3 regions of the Methylosinus sp. DMC45 genome follow, and region 2 is predicted to be linked to each of the others. Evidence: predicted binding sites of a transcription regulator. Region 2 holds the regulator's gene; each other region holds the start of a gene.
The links. Region 2 encodes PhoB, which activates phosphate uptake and scavenging genes when phosphate is short. Its sites were predicted from a motif close to TGTCATNNANCTGTCAT; they were not measured.
Positions count from the first base shown of each region.

Region 1 (7,784 bases), on a different contig from region 2:
TCAGATCGATCGTCCCGGCGCGAGCGCGGGCGATTTCGCGCGTCCCTGCGCACGCAGGCCGACCGTCTCGGCCCTGCCGCGCGCGCCTTCGAACTCCCGCCGATACCAGCCGGTCGCGTGCTCGACCGCGGCGCGATTCAGCCTTTCCCCGGTGAAGGCGATGGCGAGCGTGCCGAAGGCGATGGCCAGATCGAGCCGCCAGGAGGCGTGGCGAATATACCAGACGTCGAGCGCGTTTTTCTCCTCGGGCGTGACCAGCGTTCCGCCCTTGATCTGCGCCCAGCCGGTGACGCCCGGCCGCACGCTGAGCCGCCGCCGCGGATCGGCCGGCTGATCGACAGGCAGCAGAGGGCGCGGGCCGATCAGCGACATATGGCCGATAATCACATTGTAGAGCTGCGGAATCTCGTCCAGCCGAGCGGCGCGGATGGCGCGGCCGATCCTCGACAGGCGCCGCTCCTTGGGCACGCGGCGGCCACGGCGGTCGAAGGGCGGCCGAAAAGTGCGGAACTTATAGACGAAGAAGCGCTCGCCATTGCGCCCCACCCGCTGCTGCCAGAAGACGATGGGCGCGCCGACGTCGATGAGGATGGCGCAAGCGACGATCAGCGCCATCGGCGCGGCGAAGACGAGCAGCAGGCTCGTCGCCAGAAGATCGATCACGCGCTTGGAGCCGAAATAACCCGGCATGTCGAAACGCCCGTCCGGCGGCCCTCCGAGCCGCGTCTCCGGCCGCGCCTGCCGCGGGGCGAGATTGAGCGCCTCCGCAATAGGGATGCAATCGCGGCCGCGCGCGTCGCATTGCGCGGCGACGTCCTTCAGCAGCTCGGCCGGCAAGGCCTCCTTGTCGTCGGCGAGCCACACCTCGTCGATCTCGACGCCATGCTCGGCATATTCGTCCAGCACCGCGCCGATGTCCTGCGGCAGGGCGACGATCGAGACGCCGCCGACCTTGCGCCCCACGAAGGAAGACCGCGCGTCCAGAGCGGCGACGATCTGCGTCGTCCGCGGCAGCTGATAGTCGATGAGCTCGATCGCCGCCGAGGCGAAGCGATCGACGCCGATCAGGATCACACGACGCAAGGCCGTGGACGGATCGGCGACGCTGGTCTCGAGCTCCCTGCGCCAGACCTCCCGGTGATGCAGCCGGCTCACCCCCCGGATCGCGACGAGGCCGGCGGCGAGCACGAGGACATAGATCAGCGGCGTGGAGCGCGGCACGCCCTCGAGGCGCGTGAGCGTGAAGAGAACCACGCTGCTCGCGGCGACGGCGCAGGCGGAGGCGACGCAAATGTCGATAGCGTCGCGCAGCGAGAAAAACTGCCCCATGCGGTCGCCGAGACGGAAGCCCCACATGACCAGCAGCGTGCAGGCGATGGAGAGAAAGGCGTAGCGAAAAGGCGCGGGAATGTCGCGCGTGAGATCGCCCGCCTCGAGCAGCTGAGGGTCGCGCAGGGCGAGGGCGATGAAAGGCGCCGCCGTAGCCCAGCCGATGTCGGCCAGCCGGAGGCGAAAGGCAGTCCCATCCCTCGATGCCGGCGACGCTACCCTCATATTGAAAATATTCCCAGCGCAAACAGATAGTTGCGGCCAAAAGTGGGCGCTCGATCTTGAGCATAGCCGAGATAATATGTCAACAATGGGGCGGCGGCGCTTCCACGCCTGCGTCAGCGCATGCAGAAAAGCGCGACGAAACGCGGCCCGTCGCGATTTCGTCGACGGACGATATGCTCTAGACTTGCGGCCCGTCGCGGCGGGATTCCCAGCGCGGCGAGGACCGGGCCGGTGAGATGACGATTTCGAGATTGACGCAATTTTTGGCTTTGGAGACCGGGCTTCCGACTGTCCTTCCTCCCAATCTGCGCATTTACGCCGTCGGCGACATTCACGGACGCGCCGATCTTCTCGACACGCTCGCGCGGCGGATCGAGGCGGAGCTCGACGCCGCGCCGACGGAGACGCTGACCATCTTCCTCGGCGATTACATCGACCGCGGGCTGCAATCCTCGACCGTGGTCGAATGGCTGAGCCGGCGCGATTTTCCGACGCCCTTCATCGCGCTGCGCGGCAATCACGAGGAGATTTTCATGCGCTTCCTCGAGGACGAGTCCGTGCTCGAGAACTGGCGCAAGTTCGGCGGCGTGGAGACGCTGCATTCCTATGGGGTGGACGTCTCCGCCGTCATGCGCGGCCGCAATTACGAGGAGGCGCGCCGCGCGCTGACGTCCCGGCTGCCGGATCACCATCTGCAATTCCTGCAGGAGACGAGGCTGACGGCGAGCTTCGGCGATTATTTCTTCTGCCATGCGGGCGTGAAGCCCGGGGTCCCGCTCGCCCAGCAGAAGGCGGAGGATCTGCTCTGGATCCGCGAGGCGTTTTTGAGCTTCGAAGGCCGCTGGGAAAAAATGATCGTCCACGGCCACACGCCGGTCTCCGAGCCGGATATTCAGCCCAATCGCATCAATGTCGACACGGGGGCTTTCGCGACCTCGGTGCTCACCGCCGTCGTGCTCGAGGGCGACAGCCGCCGCATGCTGTTCGCGGACCGCTTCTGACCGCGCCGCGAGCGATGCGCGAGCGCGCGAGGACGGCGTTCTGGCTCGATGCGCGCAGCCGCAAGCTCCGCGCCGCGGCGCAATTCCTCCGCCGGCGCTGGCCGCCGCTGCTCGGCGCGATATGTCTCGCGCTCCTCGCCGGCGCGGCGTTCCTGACCATGGCGACGCCGCGCTACACGGCCTCCGCGCAATTGCTGATCGAGATGCGGCCGAATCGCTCGATCGGCGCCGATGCGATCTTGGCCCATGCGCCGATCAATCGGCAGACGATGAAGAGCGACATCGCCGTCATAAGATCGGCCGCGCTGCTGCGGCGCGTCGTGGAGCGGGAGAGGCTCGCCGACGATCCCGAATTCGGCGCCGCCGCGCTCGACCGTTTGCGCAACGCCCTCTCCGTCGCCCAGCTGCGCTATTCGCCGGTGATAAAAATCGCCGTCACCGCGACCGATCCGACGAAAGCGGCGCGGCTCGCCGATGCGATCGCCGACGCCTTCGTGGTCGACAGGCTGGACACGCGGCTCGAGGCGGCGCGGCGCGCCTCCGCCTGGCTCGCCGAGCAGCTCGTCGCGCTGCAACGCCAATCGCGCGCCTCCGAGGAGGCGCTGGCGCAATTTCGCGCCGCCGCCGGCCCCTCCACGCCAGCGGAGCAGAAGTCCGCCATCGCGCAGCGCGCGGCGGAGGCGCGCGCGGAGGCGACCGAACGAAAGGCCCAAATAGAGCTCGGGCGGCAGCCCAGCCTCGGCGGAGCGCTCGACGAGCTTCGCCAGCGCGCCGACCAGCTCTCCCGTCGCGAGGCGGAGCTGCGCGCCCGCTATACGGCGGCGCATCCTTCTGTGATCGCGCTGCGCGCCGAGATCGCCGATGTCCAGCGCGCCATGGGCGCCGAGCGACGCCGCCTCGCGGCCGGCGCGCGCCAGGAGCTGGAGCTGGCGGAAAAAAGCAGCGAGGCCGCCGAGGCCGCGCTGCGCGAGATTTCCGCATCCGAGGCGCGCGGCAAGGAGCGGCTGGCGCGGCGAAACGAGCTGGAGCGCGCCGCCGCCGCCGATCGCAAGCTGCTCGACGAGACGATGCGCCGCGCGCGCCTGGTGGAGGAGCAAGCCAAATTCGAGCCGCGCGACGCGCGAATCATATCGCCGGCGCTCGCGCCGAGCGCCCCGTCCTGGCCCGACGCCGAGCAGACCCTGCTGATCGCGCTGGCGCTCGGCGCGATCCTCGGGCTCGGCGCCGCCTATGCCTGCGAATTGAAGGATACGGGATTCACGACGATCGCGCAGATCGAGACGACGCTCGCCCTGCCCCTGCTCGGCTCCATTCCCAAAATCGCATCGAGCGACCCCGCCCTCGTCGATCTCGTGCGCGCAAAACCCCTGTCGCGCGCCAGCGAGGCGCTCCGGGCGCTGCGCAGCGCCATCGCCATGAGCGATGTGGACGATCCGCCCAGGCTGATTCAGCTCGCCTCCGCCGTCCCCGGCGAAGGAACGACGACGATCGCCGCGGCGCTCGCCGCCTCCGCCGCGCAATCGGGCCTGCGCACGCTGCTGATCGACGCCGATCTGCGCCGCCGCGCCGCGTCGAAGCTCTTCCGCGCCGAGGAGAGGCCCGGCCTCGTCGAGCTGCTCATCGGCTCCGCGAGCCCGATCGCCGCGATCTTCTTCGACGAGACGCGGGGGCTGTGGGTTCTTCCGGCCGGCGGGGAGATACAGGCTCCCGCCGATCTTCTCGCCTCCGAGAAGATGAAAACGCTCCTGGCCGCGCTGCGCGGAAGCTTCGATCTCGTCATCGTCGACACGCCGCCGCTCGGCCCTGTCGTCGATCCGATCGTCGTCGCTGGCCTCGTCGATAAGACAATCGTCGTGATTCGCTGGGCCACGACGGCGCGCGAGACGGTCGCCCATGCGATCGAGCGGCTTCCCGATCGCGGCAGAATTGCGGGAGTCGCGCTCAATCTGGTGAGCGAGGCGAAGGCGCGCAAATACGGCCCCTACGCCTATTCGCCCTATGCGGGCGGAGGCGCCTTCGACGCCTATCATATCGAGTGAGACGCGCCGACGAGCGAGCTCCGCGGCGCGGCTTCTGTCAGGCCTCGGCGGCGGCTCTGCCGCGCGCCGGCGCGCCGCGCTTCTTCGCAGCGGCGGCGCCTTTCGCCGACGGCTTGCGGCCGAGACCCAGCGATTTGGCCAGAGCCGAGCGCTGCGCGGCGTAATTGGGCGCGACGATCGGATAATCGCTCTTCAGATCGAAGGCGGCGCGATACTCCTCCGGCGTCAGCTTGTGCTCGGCCTGAAGATGACGCTTCAAGGATTTGAACGGCTCGCCACAACAAAGGCAAGAAATCGCATCCGCCGTGACGGATTTCTTCACAGGAACGGCAGGCCGCCACTGCTTGGCCTCGCCCTCCGTTGCATTCGTCGTCTCGGCGTCGCCGCCGCCGAAGGCTTTTTTCACGGCCGCGATGACAGAGGGAAGATCGAGAGGCGCAACAGTATTATTCGAAAGATAGGAAGAGAGTATCTGCGCGACGAGCGCTTTGTCTTCGGCTTCGGACATGGCTTTTTCCTCCGCGGTCGAATCTTATCGATTGGAGCCGATATCGAAGTCGATTGCAATCGGCGACTTCCCGCGTCGAGAGATTCGGCCTCAGTAACAAGCTCAATTTCGATGATATAGGCCGCGGAACGTCGAATTGAAATAGAAACTCCGCCGAATATCGCCGCGGCGCAGCCACGCAACGAAGGAGACGCCACGCGACCGACAAAAAAAATCGCCCGATGTGTTTTCGTCATCGGGCGGCGGAACAGATCGTGCGTAGGGTGGATCAGAATGGTGGGCGCGACAGGGATTGAACCTGTGACCCCTACGATGTCAACGTAGTGCTCTCCCGCTGAGCTACGCGCCCCCGGCGCCGTTCGGATGCTTGCTCCGTCCAGCGCGAGTGACGCCCGTATAATGGCAGTCGGGCCGAGGCGCAAGCGCCCTTCGACAGTTTCCACGCTCTGTCGCAAAACCCCGGCCCCAGCTCGCCAAGCATTAAGATTTCCTTCCGCGAACAGCGGCTTTGGACGAAATAATTCATTTGCCTGAGACATCTTCGCCTCTTGCGGGCCTTGGAATTCATGTCACACTGACGTCGTCCTTCTGTCATCAACCAAAGGAGGCGCCGTATGTCGCTACAGACCCATCTCGTCGAGCTCGAACGCCGCCATCAGGCGCTCAAGAAAGAGATCGATCAGGTTCAGCACCATCCCCGATACGACGATTCGAAGCTCCACGAATTGAAGCGCAAAAAGCTTCAGCTCAAGGACGAGATCAACAAGCTGCGGCAGGGCGTCAGCCTGCACTGAGCAGATTGCGATAGAGGTCTAGCGTCGAGGCGGAGAGCTGCTCTCCGCCTTTTTTTGTGGCGGGGGACGGCGCCCAGGCCGATGCGGGCGCCCGGCTTGCTTCGCGGCGTCTATGGTCGCAGAATTTTCTGCCATAGCGAGAGCCGAGAATCCCCATGCCCCCTTCCCCGCGCTATCGCGCCGAGACCCTCCACGCCACGCTCGGCGACGGCTTCTTCGACCCTGTGGAGCCCGCGCGCTTTCCGCAGCACATATTGCGCTATCGCAATCAGCGCTGGGCGGCGCGCGTCGGCCTGGACACGCTGACGGAAGAGGAATGGATCGCCCATCTCGGCCGTTTCGAGCCGCTGCCCGGCGGCTTTCCGCAGCCGCTGGCGCTGCGCTATCACGGCCATCAGTTCCGCACCTATAATCCCGACATAGGCGACGGCCGCGGCTTTCTGTTCACGCAGCTGCGCGACGCCGGGGACGGACGCCTGCTCGATCTCGGCACAAAGGGCTCGGGCCGCACGCCCTGGTCGCGCCAGGGCGACGGCAAGCTCACGCTGAAGGGCGGCGTGCGCGAGATTCTCGCCACGGAGATGCTGGAGGCGCAGGGCGTCGACACCTCCAAGAGCTTCAGCCTGATCGAGACCGGCGAGCCGCTCTATCGCGGCGACGAGCCCTCGCCGACGCGCTCCAGCGTGCTGGTGCGGCTCTCCCATTCGCATATTCGCATCGGCACGTTTCAGCGCCTCGCCCATCTCGACGATAGCGAAGCGCTCGGACGGCTCATCGACTATTGCGTCGCCAATTATTTTCCCGAGCTGGCCGGCGAGGAAAGCCGCGCCGGCGCTTTTCTGGAGCGCGTCGTGGCGCGGGTGGCGCGGCTCGGGGCGCGCTATATGGCCGCAGGCTTCGTCCATGGCGTGCTCAACTCGGACAATATCAACATCACCGGCGAGAGCTTCGACTATGGGCCGTGGCGCTTCGCGCCGCGCTATGATCCGCAATTCACCGCGGCCTATTTCGACGACAGCGGGCTCTATTCCTTCGGCCGTCAGCCGGGCGCGCTCGGCTGGAATCTCACGCGCCTCGCGGAGACCATTCTGCCGCATGTCGGGCTGCAGCGCGCCGAGCAGATTCTCGGCGGCTTTCAGGCCGTCATCCAGCGCGAGTTCCAGCTCGCTCTGCTCGACCGCCTCGGCCTGCTGCCGGCGGACGATCCCGAGCAGGACGCCGCGCTCGCCAAAGGATTGCTGGAATTTCTCGGCAAGACGCAGGCGCCTTTCGAGCAGACCTTCTTCGATTGGCGCGGCGGCATGGCGAGCCGCGAGCGCGCCGCCGCGAGCCCGGAGGCCGCCGCCTATGACGCGCCGGAATTCCAAGGGCTGCGCGCGGCGCTCGCCGCGCATGAGACATCGCCCGCCGCCAATCTCGACCATCCCTATTTTCGTCGCCCCGTCCCCTGCACTATGCTGATCGAAGAGGTCGAATCGATCTGGGCGCATATCGCGGAGCGCGACGATTGGAGCGCGCTCGCCGACAAGGTCGCGCAGATCGCTTCGATGCGCGAAGCCTATGCGCCGGCGTCTGCCGGGGGATGACATTCGGAAAATGAAGCGCTCGCTATGCGTCTCTCTGTTTCTCGCTCTTTCGAGCGCCGCCGCCGCCAAAAATCTGCTGATCGACAAAGTCCCGCCGAGCGGGGCCTGCTTCTTCCGTCGCTATGACGAAGCGCATCTGCGCGCGCATCCCGGCCAGACCGTCGTCTCCGTGCGGCTGTCGCTGCAGCGCGAGCTCGCCACGACGCCGGAGGACGCGCGCGATCTGCGCATCGAGCTTCGCCACAAGGGCCATGGCAAGCCCTTCTATGTCGTCGGCGGCTGCGTTTGGAGCGAGGAGGCCA
Region 1 covers NZ_JBQUZK010000052.1:52,080-59,863, forward strand. The annotation lists gene ACT53T_RS17295 (sugar transferase) at 1-1,554, opposite strand; gene ACT53T_RS17300 (metallophosphoesterase family protein) at 1,806-2,555, shown strand; gene ACT53T_RS17305 (GumC family protein) at 2,570-4,594, shown strand; gene ACT53T_RS17310 (Ros/MucR family transcriptional regulator) at 4,632-5,102, opposite strand; tRNA gene ACT53T_RS17315 (tRNA-Val) at 5,377-5,451, opposite strand; gene ACT53T_RS17320 (YdcH family protein) at 5,717-5,896, shown strand; gene ACT53T_RS17325 (protein adenylyltransferase SelO) at 6,052-7,482, shown strand; gene ACT53T_RS17330 (hypothetical protein) at 7,493-7,784, shown strand, end outside.
Region 1: ACT53T_RS17320 (YdcH family protein) is a predicted target of PhoB. The motif match lies at 5,681-5,697, and genes of this name have one in related genera.

Region 2 (7,784 bases):
TATGGCCGAGCCCTCGTCACATCGTCCCCGGCGGTTCCGGCGACGCGAACGCTCGAAAAATGATCGCGATTGTCCTCGGAGGCGTCGGCCTCCTCGTCTGGCTCTATCTCCTGCTCGGCAATGGCGGCTTCTGGCGCCTCACCGAGCACGACCGCCGTTTCGTTCCCAAGGGAGCGCAAGTCCCCCAGGGCGCGCGCGTCGTCGCCGTCATTCCGGCGCGCGACGAGGCGGATGTCGTCGCCATCGGCCTTCGATCCTTGTTCCGCCAGGAGTTTTCCGGCCGGCTCGAGATCGTCCTCGTCGATGACGAGAGCTCCGACGGCACGGCCGAGGTCGCCCGCGCCTGCGCCCGCGAGGAAGGCGCCGAGGATCGGCTCACCGTGCTCCAGGGCCGGCCGGAGCAAGGCTGGACCGGCAAGCTCGCGGCCATGGACCGCGGCGTCGCTCATGTGCTCGGCTCCGGCGTCTCGCCCGATTTCATCCTGTTCTGCGACGCCGACATCGCCTTCGCGCCGGGCCTCGTCGAGCGGCTCGTCGCCGGCGCGGCGGCGCGGGGGACGGTGCTCTCCTCGCTGATGGTCAAGCTGCGCTGCGAGAGCCTCGCCGAGCGCTGGTTCGTGCCGGCTTTCGTCTTCTTCTTCCAGATGCTCTACCCCTTCCCGCGCGTGAACGACCCGAAGAGCCCGGTCGCCGGGGCGGCCGGCGGGGTGATGCTGGTGCGTCCCGCTGCGCTGGAGGAGGCCGGCGGCCTCCAGCAGATCCGCGGCGCGCTGATCGACGATTGCGCGCTCGGCAAGCTGATGAAGAAGCAAGGGCCGATCTGGCTCGGCCTCACCGACGACGCCTGGAGCCTGCGGCCCTATCCGCATTTGCGCGACATAGAGCAGATGGTGACGCGCTCGGCCTATGCGCAATTGGGCTATTCGCCCTGGCGGCTGGCCGGCGCGGTTCTCGGCATGGGCCTCGTCTATCTCGCGCCGCCCCTTCTCGCTTTCACGGCGCCGGAGCCGGCCGCCTATCTCGCGCTCGTCGCCTATCTATTGATGGCGCAGTCCTATATGCCGTCTCTGCGTTTCTACGGACGCAATCGGCTCGGCGCCTTCGCCTTGCCGGCGGTCGCCGCCTGCTATACGTGGTTCACGCTATTGTCCGCCTGGCGGCACACACGCGGGCGCGGCGGCGCGTGGAAGGGCCGCTACCAGGCCCCCTGAGGAGGATGAGCGATCACATGAGCGACATCGCCGCCGCCGCTTCGGGGAAAGGCCATAAGGACGAGAATTTCCCCGTCGCCTCTCTGTTCGCGCCGCGCCATCGCGCGGCCGTGCTGGCTTTCTACGATTTCGTGCGCGCCGCGGACGATATCTCCGACCATGCGACGCTCCCGGGCGCGCAGAAAATCGCCATGCTGGACCGCATGGAGGCGGCGCTGCTCGGCTCCGGCGAGGATATTCCGGTCGCGACAAAGCTGCGCGCCGAGCTGGCCGCGCGCGGCCTCGAGCCCCGCCATGCGCAGGATCTGCTCATCGCCTTTCGCCGCGACGTGACGCAATTGCGCTATAGAGACTGGGACGATCTCATCGATTACTGCCGCTATTCGGCCATGCCGGTCGGCCGCTTCGTGCTGGACGTCCATGGCGAGGATCGCGCGCGGACATGGGCGGCCAATGACGCCCTCTGCGCGGCGCTGCAGATCATCAATCATCTGCAGGATTGCGCCAAGGACTACCGCAATCTCGATCGCGTCTATCTGCCGCAGGACATGCTCGCCGCCGCTGGCGCGAGCGTCGAGATGCTGTCGGCCGATCGCGCCTCGCCGCAGCTCGCCGCGACTCTGCGCGCGCTGGCCGAGCGCACGCAGGAACTGCTGAAGGAGAGCGCGCCTTTCGCCGATCTCATCGCCGACACGCGCCTCGCCATGGAAGTGGGCGCGATCCAGCGCCTCGCCGAGACGCTCACCGCGCGGCTGCGCGTCGCCGATCCGCTGAGCGAGAAGGTCCACGCCTCCAAGCGCCAATATCTTCTCACGGCGCTCGCCGGCGCCGGGACCACTCTGCTGCGCCGGCTCATATCGCCGCGCGCCGCCTCTGCTGCGAGCGTCGCGCGATGAGCATGGAGACGATCGCCCCCGAGGCGCCGCGGGTCGCCGCGAAAAGCTCCTTCTATCTCGCCATGCGCATTCTCGAGCCCGAGCGGCGCGACGCGATGTATGCGATCTACGGCTTCTGCCGCGCCGTCGACGACATAGCGGACGAGGAGGGCGATCGCGCCTTGCGCCTCTCCCAGCTCGACGATTGGCGGCGCGATCTCGATGCGCTCTACGCCGGCCGCACGCATCAGCGTTGCGCCGATCTGGCGCGGCCGGTGCGTCGCTTCGGCCTCGAGCGCGCCGATTTCGAGGCGGTCATAGACGGGATGGCGATGGATGTCGTGGAGGACATTCGCGCGCCGGAATGGGATCGGCTCGATCTCTATTGCGATCATGTCGCGAGCGCGGTGGGGCGGCTGTCGGTGCGCGTCTTCGGCCTCGCCGATGAGGCGGAGAGCGCCGGCGGCGCGCTGCCGACCAAGGCGCGAATGCTCGCCTATCACATGGGCCGCGCCTTGCAGCTCACCAATATTCTGCGCGATCTCGACGAGGACGAGGCGCGCGGCCGGCTCTATCTCCCGCGCGAGGCGCTGGAGTCGGCCGGCGTCACGAATTTCGCGCGCGGCGCTGTGCTGGCGCATCCCGGCCTTCAGCAAGTCTGCGCTGCGGTGGCCGAGCGCGCGCGCAAGCATTATGCGGAATCGGAGCTGCTGATGCGCGTCTCGCCGCAGCGCGCGGTGAAGGCGCCTTATCTGATGGCGACCGCCTATCGCTCGGTTCTCGACCGTCTGGTGGCGCGCGGTTTCGCGCCGCCGCGGGCGCCGGTCTCCGCCTCGCGGACGAAAGTCCTGCTGGCGCTGCTGAGATTCGCGCTGACGTGAGCGGAACCACCCATATCATCGGCGCCGGCCTCGCTGGCCTCTCCTGCGCCATTCGCCTGACCGACGAGGGCCGGAGCGTCGCGCTCTATGAAGCGGCGCGCATGGCGGGCGGGCGCTGCCGCTCCTATTATGATTCCAGCCTCGATCTCGTCATCGACAATGGCAATCATCTGCTGCTCTCCGGCAATTCCACGGCGCTGGATTACGCCCGCCGCATCGGCTCGGCGGAGGAGCTGGCAGGGCCGAAGGAATGCGCCTTCGATTTTTTGGACACGCGCGATGGCGTTCGCTGGCGCATGCGGCCCAATTCCTCGCGCCTGCCCTGGTGGATTTTTGTGCGTGATCGCCGCGCGCCCGGCACGGCGCCGGGCGATTATCTCGGCGCGATCGGCATTCTCCTCGCCAAAAAGGGCGCGACCATCGGCGAGGCGATGAAATGTTCCGGCGTGCTCTATGAGCGGCTGTGGGGGCCGGTGCTGCTCTCCGCGCTCAACACGGAGCCGCGCGAGTCTTCCGCCGCTCTCGCCGCCGCCGTGCTGCGCGAGACGCTCGCCGCAGGCGGCGCCGCCTGCCGTCCGCTGGTCGCGCGGCGCGGGCTCGGGACGGCTTTCATCGAGCCGGCGCTGAGCGCGCTCGCCGCGCGGGGCGCCGCGCCCCGCTTCGCCGCGCGGCTGAAGGGAATCGAATTTTCCGAGGAGCGCGCCACAGCGCTCGATTTCGGCGACGAGAAAATCGCGCTCGGCGCGAATGATCGCGTCGCGCTCGCCGTCCCGCCCTGGGCGGCGCAGGAGCTCGTTCCGGGCCTCGTCGCGCCGGATGATTTTCGCGGCATCGTCAATGCGCATTTCAAGATCGCGCCGCCGCCCGGCCAGCCGGCGCTGCTCGGCATGATCGGCTCGCTCACCGAATGGCTGTTCGCTTTCGAGGATCGGCTCTCGGTGACGATCAGCGGCGCCGATCGGCTGATGGACGAGCCGCGCGAAAGCCTCGCCGAGCGCATATGGGCCGAGGTCGCCGCCGCTACGGGCCTGCCGGCGGAGCTGCCGCCATGGCAGATCGTGAAGGAAAAGCGCGCCACTTTCGCCGCGACGCCGGCGCAGCAGCAGCGCCGCCCCGGCGCTGTGACGCGCTGGCGCAATCTCTTCCTCGCCGGCGATTGGACGGCGACCGGCCTTCCGGCGACGATCGAAGGGGCGATCAGGTCCGGCTATCGCGCGGCGGAGCTGGCGGCGCGTTCGTAGGCTGATCCCGCCGCCGCCGTCATCGCGAGGAGCGTAGCGACGACGCGATCCAGGGGCCGCCCACGGCTGAAGGATTGCTTCGCTACGCTCGCAATGACGATGGGCGGAGGGAGCGCGTGCAGACAAAAGCGAGCCTAAGGCTCGCGATCCAAAGCGCCCCCTGGACCGCGGTCAGGCTCGCATCGCCTCCTCAATTCCTTCCAAAAGTCTCGTCGAAGGAATAGCCGGTGCCGCGCACGGTGCGGATCGGGTCTTTCTCGCGGCCGCGGATGATCGCTTTGCGCAGGCGGCCGACATGCACGTCGACGGTGCGCTCGTCGATCTCCGCCGAGAGGCCCCATACGCTGTCCAGCAATTGCGCGCGCGAGAAGACGCGGCCGGGCTTCTCCATCAGATATTCCAGCAGGCGGAACTCGGTCGGGCCGAGATGAATCTCGCGTCCGCCGCGCTTGACGCGGCGCGTCTCGCGGTCGAGGTCTATGTCGCCGGCGACGAGGCGCGTCGCCACCCGCTCCGGCCGCGCGCGGCGCAGCAGCGCATGGACGCGCGCCATCAGCTCCGGCGGCGAGAAGGGCTTCACCACATAATCGTCGGCGCCGATGGAGAGGCCGCGCACACGCTCATTCTCGTCGCCGCGCGCGGTGAGCATGATGATCGGCATGCTGCGCGTGTCGTCGCGCGCGCGGAGGCGCCGGCAGATCTCGAGGCCGGAGACGCCGGGCAGCATCCAGTCGAGAATGACGAGATCGGGCTGCGATTCGGCGAGGCGGATTTCCGCCTCGTCGCCACGCTCTATATGCTCGACGAGAAAGCCCTCGGCCTCGAGATTATAGCCGAGCAGCAGCGCCAGCGCCGCGTCGTCCTCGACGACGAGAATTCGCGGCGCCCTGTCGTGCGGCGCCTCGCGCGGAGCGGCGACGCGGATTTCATTCATTTCGTGGGCTCATCCGGTTCCGCGCTGGCGGGGAGGCTCGCCGATTTGCCCTTGGGGCGGTCGGTCGGCATCGCCTCGCCAGTGACGAGATAGACGATCGTCTCGGCGACATTGGTGGTGTGATCGCCGATGCGCTCTATGTTCTTCGAGCAGAAGAGCAGATGCGTGCAGAAGGAGATGTTGCGCGGATCCTCCATCATGAAGGTGAGGAGATCGCGGAACACCGAATCTTCCAGCGCGTCGAGCTCGCTGTCATTGGTCCAGACCGCGCGGGCGCGCTCGACGTCGCGCTGAGCGTAGGCGTCCAGCACGTCCTTCAGCTGAATGGCCGCGACTTCCGCCATCGTCTTGAGGCCGATGACGGCGCGCGGCACCCGCGCCTCGGAGAGGATTTTCACCGTGCGCTTGGCGATGCTCTTGGCGAGATCGCCGACGCGCTCGAGATCGGCGGCGATGCGCATGGCGGCGATGCATTCGCGCAGATCGATGGCGAGCGGCTGCCGCCGCGCGATGGTGAGGATGGCGTTCTCCTCTATCTCGCGCTGCAGCGCGTCGAGGCGCTGATCGGTGGCGACGACGCGATGGGCGAGCTCTATGTCGAAATTGGCGAGCGCATCCATGGCTTCGGCGAGCATTTTCTCGGCGATGCCTCCCATCTCGGCGATACGACGGCCGAGCACTTCGAGGTCGCGGTCATAGGAGCTGACGATATGTTCGCTCATGGTCTCAATGTCCTCGTGCGCGATGCGCGCTCAGCCGAAGCGGCCGGTGATATAGTCCTGCGTCTTCTTGTTCTGCGGCGCGGTGAAGAGATTATTGGTCTCGCCGAACTCGACGAGATCGCCGAGATACATGAAGGCGGTGAAATCGGAGACGCGCGCCGCCTGCTGCATGTTGTGGGTGACGATGGCGATCGTGTAGCGCTCGGACATTTCGTCGATGAGCTCCTCGATCTTCGCCGTCGAGATCGGGTCCAGCGCCGAGCAGGGCTCGTCGAACAGGATCACCTCCGGCTGAATGGCGACGGTGCGCGCGATGCACAGGCGCTGCTGCTGGCCGCCAGAGAGCCCCAGGCCGCTGGAGTTCAGCTTGTCGCGCACCTCGTCCCACAAAGCCGCGCCGCGCAGCGCCGCCTCGACGCGCCCGTCCAGCTCGCTGCGCGAGAGCTTCTCATAGAGGCGAATGCCGAAGGCGATATTGTCGTAGATCGACATGGGGAAGGGCGTCGGCTTCTGGAACACCATGCCAACGCGCGAGCGCAGGAGATTGAGGTCGACGCGCGGGTCGAGGATGTTCTCGCCGTCGAGCAGCACCTCGCCCTCGGCCCGCTGCTTGGGATAGAGGTCGTACATGCGGTTCAATATGCGCAGCAGAGTCGATTTGCCGCAGCCGGACGGGCCGATGAAGGCCGTCACCTTATTGGTGTAGAGCGGCAGCGAGATCGATTTCAGCGCCTTTGTCGATCCGTAATAAAAATCCAGATCGCGAACCGAGACTTTGGTCGGAATGGTGGCTTCGACAACCGGCATGGCGGTCATTTGTGTTTTCCCTGGCTGCTGAGCGCGCGCGCGGTGATGGAGAGCAGAAGGACGGCGATGGTGACGAGCAGAGCGCCGGTCCAGGCGAGCTGCTGCCAGTCCTTGTAGGGCGAGAGCGCGAATTGGAAGATGACGACGGGCAGGCTGGAGACCGGCGCGTTGAGATCCGTGCTCCAGAACTGATTGTTGAGCGAGGTGAACAGCAGCGGCGCCGTCTCGCCGGAGACGCGCGCAATGGCCAGCAGCACGCCGGTGACGATGCCCGATTTCGCCGCGCGATAGGCGACGCGCATCAGCATATGCGAGCGCGGCAGGCCGAGCGCCGTCGCCGCCTCGCGCAGCGGCAGCGGCACCAGCAGCAGCATGTCCTCCGTGGTGCGCACGACGACCGGCACCACCAGCACGCCCAGCGCCAGCGCGCCCGCTATGCCGGAGAAATGCCCGACGCGGGCCACCACCACCGTATAGACGAAGAGGCCGATGACGATGGAGGGCGCGCTGAGCAGAATGTCGTTGATGAAGCGCACGAGGGTGCTGAGCTTCGAGTAGCGGCCATATTCGGCCATATAGGTGCCGGCGAGCATTCCGAGCGGCGTGCCGAGCAGCACGCCGATCGTCGTCATCACCAGCGAGCCGGCGATGGCGTTGAGCAATCCGCCGGTGGCGCCGGGAGGCGGCGTCATCTCGGTGAAGACGGCCGGCGAGAGGCCGCGCGCGCCTTCATAGATCAGCGCGCCGAGGATCAGCACCAGCCAGGCGAGGCCGAACAGCGTGCCGGTCCAGCACAGCGTCGTGGCGACGATATTGATGCGGCGGCGGGAGGAATAGAGGGACAAGGGTCAGGCTCCCGATTTCTGCTCGATGCGCATCAGCATGAAGCGCGCCGCCGCCAGCACGAAGAAGGTGATGACGAAGAGGATGAGGCCGAGCTCGATCAGCGCGGAGGTGTAGAGATCGCCGACAGCCTCGGTGAACTCATTGGCGATGGTCGCCGATATGGTCGTGCCCGGCGCGAGCAGCGAGCTCGACACCTTATGGGCGTTGCCGATGACGAAGGTGACGGCCATCGTCTCGCCGAGCGCGCGGCCGAGGCCGAGCATGACG
Region 2 covers NZ_JBQUZK010000056.1:434,229-442,012, reverse strand. The annotation lists gene ACT53T_RS21205 (glycosyltransferase) at 60-1,211, shown strand; gene hpnC (squalene synthase HpnC) at 1,229-2,107, shown strand; gene hpnD (presqualene diphosphate synthase HpnD) at 2,104-2,967, shown strand; gene hpnE (hydroxysqualene dehydroxylase HpnE) at 2,964-4,208, shown strand; gene phoB (phosphate regulon transcriptional regulator PhoB) at 4,399-5,142, opposite strand; gene phoU (phosphate signaling complex protein PhoU) at 5,139-5,864, opposite strand; gene pstB (phosphate ABC transporter ATP-binding protein PstB) at 5,895-6,680, opposite strand; gene pstA (phosphate ABC transporter permease PstA) at 6,677-7,516, opposite strand; gene pstC (phosphate ABC transporter permease subunit PstC) at 7,520-7,784, opposite strand, start outside.

Region 3 (7,784 bases), 290 kb from region 2:
AGCTGCCCGGCGTGTTGAAGTCCTTGTCGTAGCCCTTGTAGGAGGCCGCGCGGGACTCGCCGGTCAGGAACAGGGAGCCGAGAACGTAATAGCCGCTATAGCGCAGGCTGGTTCCGCCGCCATTGCCGAAGATGAGGGCGTTGGTGAAGTCGCGCTCATATTGGGCGGCGATATATTCCGCCTGCAGCGAGACCGGGCCATAGGCGGCGGCGGCCTCGAAGCCGTAGTTGTAGGAATATTTCAGGCAGCTCGAGCGACGGGCGAAGGGGGCGATGAGCTGGCCCGCTCCGGTGGTCGTGATGTTGAGGCTGGCCGCCGAGGCGCCGCAGGAGAGATCCTGCGCCGCGGAGACGCGGGTGAGCGCGCCGCCGCCGCCGAGCACGTCGGTCTCCTCGCGCTCGGGCGATTGGCCGGGGCGCAGATTGGCGGCGTCGGTCGCCGCGGTGGTGTTGTTCGGCTTGTGATATTTGAAGGAGCCGCCGAGATGGAGCAGCTTGTCCTCCTCGGTGATCGGCGCATAGACGCCGCGCACGGCCGCATCCCAATATTGCGATTCGCCCGTGGGCGGGGCGGTCGCCGTGTCCTGCGGGCTGGTCGAGAATATGCCGGCCTTGACGCTCCACTGCTTGTCGCCGACGGCGACCGCGGCGCCGGTGTGGCGGCTCGGCGAGAGAACGGAGGGCAGAGAGCGCTCGATGAAGGTGAAATATTTCGACGATTCGGTCGATTCGAGGCTGAAGGGCTCGCGGAAATTGCCGATCTGGAAGGTGACGGGCTGCGAGCTGATCTCCGAGGGGAGCAGCTTGTCGCGATAGGCGAGATAGAAATCGCGAATGCCGGCGACGCCGGCGCCGGTGAAGTCGTACTGGACCTTGTAGAACCAGTTCTTGAACGCCTTGCCCTCGATCTCGAGGCGGGCGCGGCGGAAGCCGACATTGGAGCGGGAGATGGTGTCGGCCGAGGAGGCGAAGCCGCCGTCGATCTGCAGATGCCCGCCGACCTTGAAATTGAAGTCCTGATCCTCGGTCTCGACGAAGAGGCCGTTGCGGAAGGAGACGAAGACCGGCGGCGGGGCGTTGGTGGGCGCGGCCTTGGCGGAATTCAGCGCATTCTTGACCTGCGCATTGTCCTTGGCCTGCTGCGAGACCTTGGCCTCGAGCCGCTTGAGCTCCGCCTTCAGCGCCTTGATCTCGCTCGCCGTATCCGCCAGCGCCGTGGCCGGAACGCCCAGCAGCCCGCAAAATGCGACGAGGGCGACTCCGCCCGAGAGGCGCGCGGTCGAGCCGCCGATATCGCCGTGTTTCTTCATGTTCGTCCCCATATGAACGGATCAGTAAAATTCCTTAACCATGGACTATAGGGATTGACTAGAGATGTGGGGCCGAGCCGCGCCGCCGCGGCGGCGTTTCCGCCGCCTCTGTTGCGGAAATGTCACGTTATAAATATCAGTTTCATAACGAAGAAAGGCCGCCCCGAAGGGCGGCCTTTCGTGATTCGATCGTCTCGCCGAGCCTGCGAAGGCCGGAGATTTCGCTCACCAGAAGACCTGCGCGCGGGCGAGGAAGGTGCTCGGATGCTGGCCGTTGAGATAAGGCTTGTCGGACGGAGCGACGAGCGTCATGGCGCGCGTCCAATTGGCCTGGAAGCGGACGCCCTTCACCGGATACCAGTTGAGCGCCAGAGTGAGGTTCTCCTCGCGGCCGCCGAGCGTCGCCGTGCTCGCCAGGGCTTTCTGCGCCGCATTGCCGGCGACGGTCGCCAAATAGGCGAAATTGCCGTCGACGAGACCGCCATTGTTGAGGTTGAGCTCGCTGTAGCGCGCGGCGAATTCCCAGGCGCCGAGACCGCCCTTGCTGAGCGGATTGAGGATCGCGACGTCGCTGAAGGTGCCGGGCGTGTTCCAGTCCTTGTCGTAGCCCCTATAAGAGGCCGCGCGGGACTCGCCGGTCAGGAACACCGAGCCTTGGACATAATAGCCGCTGTAATTGAGGCTCGATCCGCCATTGGTGCCGAGCGCCAAGGCCGTTCCCGCATCACGCTCGTAATGAGCGCCGGAATATTCGCCTTGGACCGAGAACGGCCCGTAAGAGGCCGCCACTTCGAAGTTATAGTTGAAGCTCGACTTCAAGCAGCCGTTCTGCAGATAGCCGGGCGTCCACAGCAGCGCGACGCCGGACGCCGCCTTGAAAGCGGGGCTGCAATTGAGCGCCTGCGCCGCCGGAACGACGACATAGCGGTTGTTGAGAATGTCGGTCTCGTCGCGCGAGCCGGTGCCCGGCAGCAGATTGTTCGGGTCCTGGGCGGCGGTCGAGTCGTTCGGCTTATGATACATGAACGAGCCGCCGAAATGCAGCAGCTTGTCCTCCTCGACGATCGGCGCATAGGTGGCGCGCGTCGTCAGGTCCCAATATTGATGGCCGGTGACGGCGGGAGCCTGCGCGGAGTCCTGGCCGAAGCTGGTCGAGAACACGCCCGCCTGCACGCTCCAATTCTTGTCGCCGAGGCCGACCTTGGCGCCGACATGGCGATCCGGGGCCAGAGCGCCGGGAAGCGCGCGCTCGATGAAGGTGATGTGCTTCGAGGAGGTCACCGTCTCCATGCTGAACGGCTCGTACTGGCTGCCGACCTGGAAGGTGACCGGCTGCTTGGTGATGGACTCCGGCAGCAGCGTGTCACGATAGGCGACGAACGCGTCGCGAATGCCGGTCACGCCGGTGCCGGTGAAGTCGTATTGGAACTTGTAAAACCAGTTCTTATACGCCTTGCCCTCGACCTCGAGGCGAGCGCGGCGGAAGCCGACGTTGCTGCGGGCGCCGGAGGCGGAGGGATAGCTGGTGAAGCCGCCGTCGGCCTGGATGCGGCCGCCGACCTTGAAGTCGAAGCTCTTGTCCTCGGTCTCGACATAGAGACCATTCTTGAAGCTGACGAACACCGGCGGCGGAGCGTTGCCGCCCGGCGCAGCCTTGGCCGAGTTCAGCGCGTTCTTGACCTGATGGGTCGTCTTGGCCTGCTCCTCGAGCCGATGCTCGAGCCGCTTCAGCTCGGCCTTGAGCGCCTTGATCTCGCTCGCCGTGTCGGCGTGGGCCGCCGCGGGCGCGCCGAACGCGCCGAGGGCGAGGACCGCTACGCCTCCCAGCAGCTTCGAAGGCGTCGCGCCCTTCGCGATCGTCTGAACGTTCGGTACCTGTCTCATGTCAGCCTCTGCCTTGAATTGCTTACCGCTACGGCACGGCTAGAGGCGTTGTGTGACACAATCATCACAAAAGACGGCGGCGGCGGATTGTGACATCGGTTTCCACGTAGGGTGTTGCCCAAATGCCACGTCGTCGGCGTGACGGGAGAGCGGCAAGTCCGTGATAAGCCCGCGATAAAGCTGTCGCCTTCGATCCCGCCCGAGCGTCCGGTCGCGCGCCGCAATATCGTCGGGCCTCACAGCGACGCCACATTGCGATTGTGTCGAATCGGCAACACATACGTGAAAATCCTTAAGAGAAGCCGATTCCGGCCTTGCGCGGACGGCCGATCGAAATGTAAGACAATTACATGTGGTGTATCCAAAGAACATTTCGCTGTTAGAAGCCCATCATGCGGGCGCATCTGGCGATAATTTGGGCATCATCAGATGTTTAGTAGGCAAAATGTGCAATCGTCGCGCGCCTTGCATGTATTCTTCGGGCTGGGGAGACCTGTCGTCGACGCGAGATATTCATTCGACCGGAATGCAAATCTCGTCCGGCGAGCGGACGTCCGAGGCGCCATGCAATCGCCGAGCGCAGGGGGCTGAGATGAGAGAACAGACTATCGGGTCGAAAATGACGCGGCGGCTCTCGGGCGGCGTCGCGCTCGCCGCCTTCTGCGGGATGGTGGGCGCTCCGGCGTCGGCGCTGGCGGACACGGCGAGCGAGATCAAGGCGCTGAAGGAGCAGATCAAGCGCCTAGAGGCTCGGATGACCGAGCAGGCCAAGACCAACGCCCAGGTCAAGAACGCGCTGAATTCCGCCAAGACCCAGCCGGGCCTCGTCGCGCCGCCGCCGGTGTTCGTCAGCTTCCGCAACGGCCTCTTCGTCGAGACCGAGGACAAGGCGTTCAGCTTCAAGCTCGGCGGCCGCATGCAGATCGACGGCGGCTTCGCCAGCTCGGCCGACACGATGTCGCGCAGCAATGTGGGCTTCCGCCGCGCGCAGATCTGGCTCGAGGGCAAGGCCTACAAAGACTGGTACTATCGCTTCCAATACGACTTCACCAACTCCGGCGTGACCGGCATACGCGACGCCTATATCGGCTATCGCGCCAAGCTGCTGCCGGAAGAGATCTCCAAGCAGCCCGTCACCTTCCAGGTCGGCAATTTCTTCGAGCCGTTCAGCATGGAGACGAACAGCTCAACGAGCAATATCACCTTCCTCGAGCGCGCGCTGCCGACCGTGCTCGCGCCGAGCCGTCACACGGGCGCGGCCGTCACCATCGGCGACAAGCTGTGGACGGTGAAGACCGGCATTTTCTCCACCTCGCCGCAGGATACAGCGGTCGCTCCGCCCACTGGCGGCGCGCAATATTGGGACGCGGCGGTGCGCGCCACCTATGCGCCCATTCAGGAGGAGGACAAGCTGCTGCATCTCGGCTCGTCCTTCCGTTATCACAAGCCGGAGAACACGACGGCCGCCACCGATTCCGCCTTCCTGCGGCCGGGCGCCGGCACGGAGCGCGAGGAGGCGGATGTTCTGGGCGGCAGCGGCACGTGGACGCGCGTGTCCGCGGCGCAGGATTTGACTTGCGCGGCCTCGGGCAGCCTGGCGACGAACGCGACCGGCCTCGGTCTCCTGTCCGCGCCTTTCGTCCTGAAGAACGGCTGCTTGAAATACGCCTATAGCTACGGCTTCGAAGCCGCCGCCAGCTATGGCCCCGTCTCGTTGCAGGGCGAATATATCGCCACGCGATATGAGCGCGATCCGCTCAACGGCCTCCTGCTCGGCAATGGCGGCGGCTCGAGCCTCCAATACAGCGGCTATTATGTCCAAGGTTCGTGGTTCCTGACCGGAGAATCGCGCGCCGCCGTCTATGGCAGCTACGACAAGAACTTTTTCACGCCCGGCACTTTCGGCCCGATTCAGATCAAGGACCCCGTCAACAAGGGCGGCTGGGGCGCCTGGGAGCTCGCCGCGCGCTACAGCGAGATCAATCTCAACAATGGCGGCCTCGTCGATGGCAATTTCGTCTATGCGGCGACGGCGGCAGGCACGGCGGCTCAAAAAGCGCTCGCCAGCACAGCGACGCTCGGCGGCCGTCAGGACAATCTGACGATTGGCTTGAACTGGTATCCGGTCAACGGCTTCCGCTTGCAGGCCAATTGGACGAAGGCGCTGACGCTGGTTGCGCCCTCCGACCGCCCCTATCTCAACGGAGAGCATCCGAGCTTGTTCCTTGCCCGCGCCAACGTCTTCTGGTGAGAGCGTGTCGAAACAACATCGAATCGATCTTCATGGCCGCCCCTTTGGGGCGGCCATTCGCGTTTTGGGGCGATTTCCTTTCCAATGACGCTCGTCCGAGACGGCTTCTGGCGCGGGCGCGGGTTTTTTGGCGAGCGCTGGCGCAAGCTTTGCCGCCCAAATGCGATTCGGCCTTGCCAATCGCGTCTCTCCTATTGAAAATTCGGCATGACCTCGTTTATTTCGTCAGTACGCCGCTTAACCGAGCGGGCGAGACGCAGGATCCGCATGAACCGGTTCGAACGACAGCCGCAGGCCGCGGTCGAGGCCGAGGTCGAATATCGCGACGGCGACTTCCGCATTCGCCGTCCGGGCGCCTTCGTGCGCTGCGCCGTGACCGGCGAGCCCATACTGCTGGAAGAGCTCCGCTATTGGAACGTCGACCTGCAAGAGGCCTATTCGAGCACCGACGCCAAGCTCATCCGCATTGGCGTGAGCTTCCCGAAGAAGCCCTGAGCCTTCTCAACTCCGCGTCAGCGCGCGGCGTAGAAGCGCGCGCAGCGGCTCGTCCCTTTCCAGGATCAGACGAATCGGCACAACGTCCACGCGCGCGGCCATGTCGGGCGAAAGACGCGCCGCGTCTTTTTCTGTCGTGACCAGCGTCGCGCGAAGACGCGCGGCTTCGCGCTCGAGCGCCGCCATCTCGTGCGCCGTGAAGGCGTGATGATCGGCGAAGCTTTTTCGGCCCATGATCTCGAGCCCCAAAGCCTCCAGAGTCGCGAAAAACTTTTCCGGCCGCGCGATCCCCGCAAAGGCGAGCGCGCGCTGCGGGAGGCGCGCGGGGAGGGGCGCGACGCTGGCGCGCAGAACGGGCTTTCCCGCCGCGCTCGCATGTGGGGCGACCCCTTCTCCCGGCGCGCCTTCGCCGATCAGCACGAGCGCATCCACAGCCGTGAGTTGGCGCCGCAAGGGCGCGCGCAGCGGGCCGGCGGGCGGGCATAGGCCATTGCCGGCGCCATAGGCGCCATCGACGACCATCAATGCGAGATCGGGCTCGAGCCGTCGGCTCTGCAAGCCATCGTCCAGCACCAGCGCCGTCGCGCCGAGAGCGCGCGCGAGCCGCGCGCCGGCCACGCGATCGGCGCCGACGATGGTCGGGGCGCAGCGCGCCAGCAGCAGCGCTTCATCGCCCGTCTCGCGCGCGTCATGAATGCCCGGATCGATGAGAAAAGGCGCGCGCCGCGCATTGCGGCGGCCATATCCGCGGGTGAGGAAGAAGGGCCGCTCGCCCATTTCCGCGAGCAGAGCGGCGATGGCGAGCGCGGCCGGCGTCTTGCCGTCGCCGCCGAGCGTCGGGCCGCTGATCACGATCGTCGGAAGATCGGCGCGCGCGCCCCTCCGTCTCATGCGCGCTGAAGCGGCAGCGCCGTAGAGCGCGCCCAATGGCGCCAGAGCGCGCGCCAGCGGCGAGGCCGGCGCGCGTCGCCAGAAGTCAGGCGCGCGCATTGGCGATGCGGCGCCGCGGGCTCATTTCTGCTCCAGCGCCGATTGCGCGAGATAAGGCTCGATCGCCGCCATAATGCTCTGCGAGGCGCCGCCGAGCTTTCGCACCACCTCGGCGCCGGCGCGGCCCATCGCGCGCATGCGAGAGGGGTCGGACAGCAGAAACTGCAACGCGCGCGCCAGCGATTCCGCGTCGCTCACGCGGGCGGCGGCGCGGGCGGCGGCCAGCTCGCCATAAATATCGGCGAAATTCTCGACATGCGGCCCGTGCAGGATCGCGCAGCCGAGCTTGGCCGGCTCTATCGGATTGTGCCCGCCCTCCGCGGTCAGCGATTTTCCTGTGAACACGACGCTGACGGCGCGCAGGAACAGGCCGAGCTCGCCCACTGTGTCGGCGACATAGATCTGCACGCCGCGGCGCGGCTCGCCATCGCGCGAGCGCAGGCCCACAGCGAGACCTTTGGCGCTGGCGAGAGCGGCGATCTCGGCGCCGCGCTCGGGCTTGCGCGGCACAATGATGGTCAGCAGCGACGGGACCTCGCTGGAAAGCGAGAGATGCGCGTCGATCGCGATCTCCTCCTCGCCCGCATGGGTGGAGATCGCCGCCCAGACGGGACGCGGGCCGATGGCGCCGTTGAATTCGGCGAGCCGGCCGGCGCCGACGGGCGGCGGCGGCACATCGAATTTCAGATTGCCGCAAACGCGCACGCGCGGCGCGCCGAGGCCCAGATAGCGCGCGGCGCTCTCGGCGTTCTGCGCGAGGCAGAGATCGATCTCGCCGAACAAGGTTCGCGCGCCGCCGGGCAGGCGCCGCCAGCGCGCGGCGGAGCGGCGCGAGATGGTGGCGTTGACGAGCAC
Region 3 covers NZ_JBQUZK010000056.1:143,262-151,045, reverse strand. The annotation lists gene ACT53T_RS19835 (OprO/OprP family phosphate-selective porin) at 1-1,309, opposite strand, end outside; gene ACT53T_RS19830 (OprO/OprP family phosphate-selective porin) at 1,535-3,193, opposite strand; gene ACT53T_RS19825 (OprO/OprP family phosphate-selective porin) at 3,786-5,444, shown strand; gene ACT53T_RS19820 (DUF2093 domain-containing protein) at 5,712-5,939, shown strand; gene lpxK (tetraacyldisaccharide 4'-kinase) at 5,946-6,929, opposite strand; gene ACT53T_RS19810 (3-deoxy-D-manno-octulosonic acid transferase) at 6,951-7,784, opposite strand, start outside.
Region 3: ACT53T_RS19830 (OprO/OprP family phosphate-selective porin) is a predicted target of PhoB. The motif match lies at 3,246-3,262, and genes of this name have one in related genera.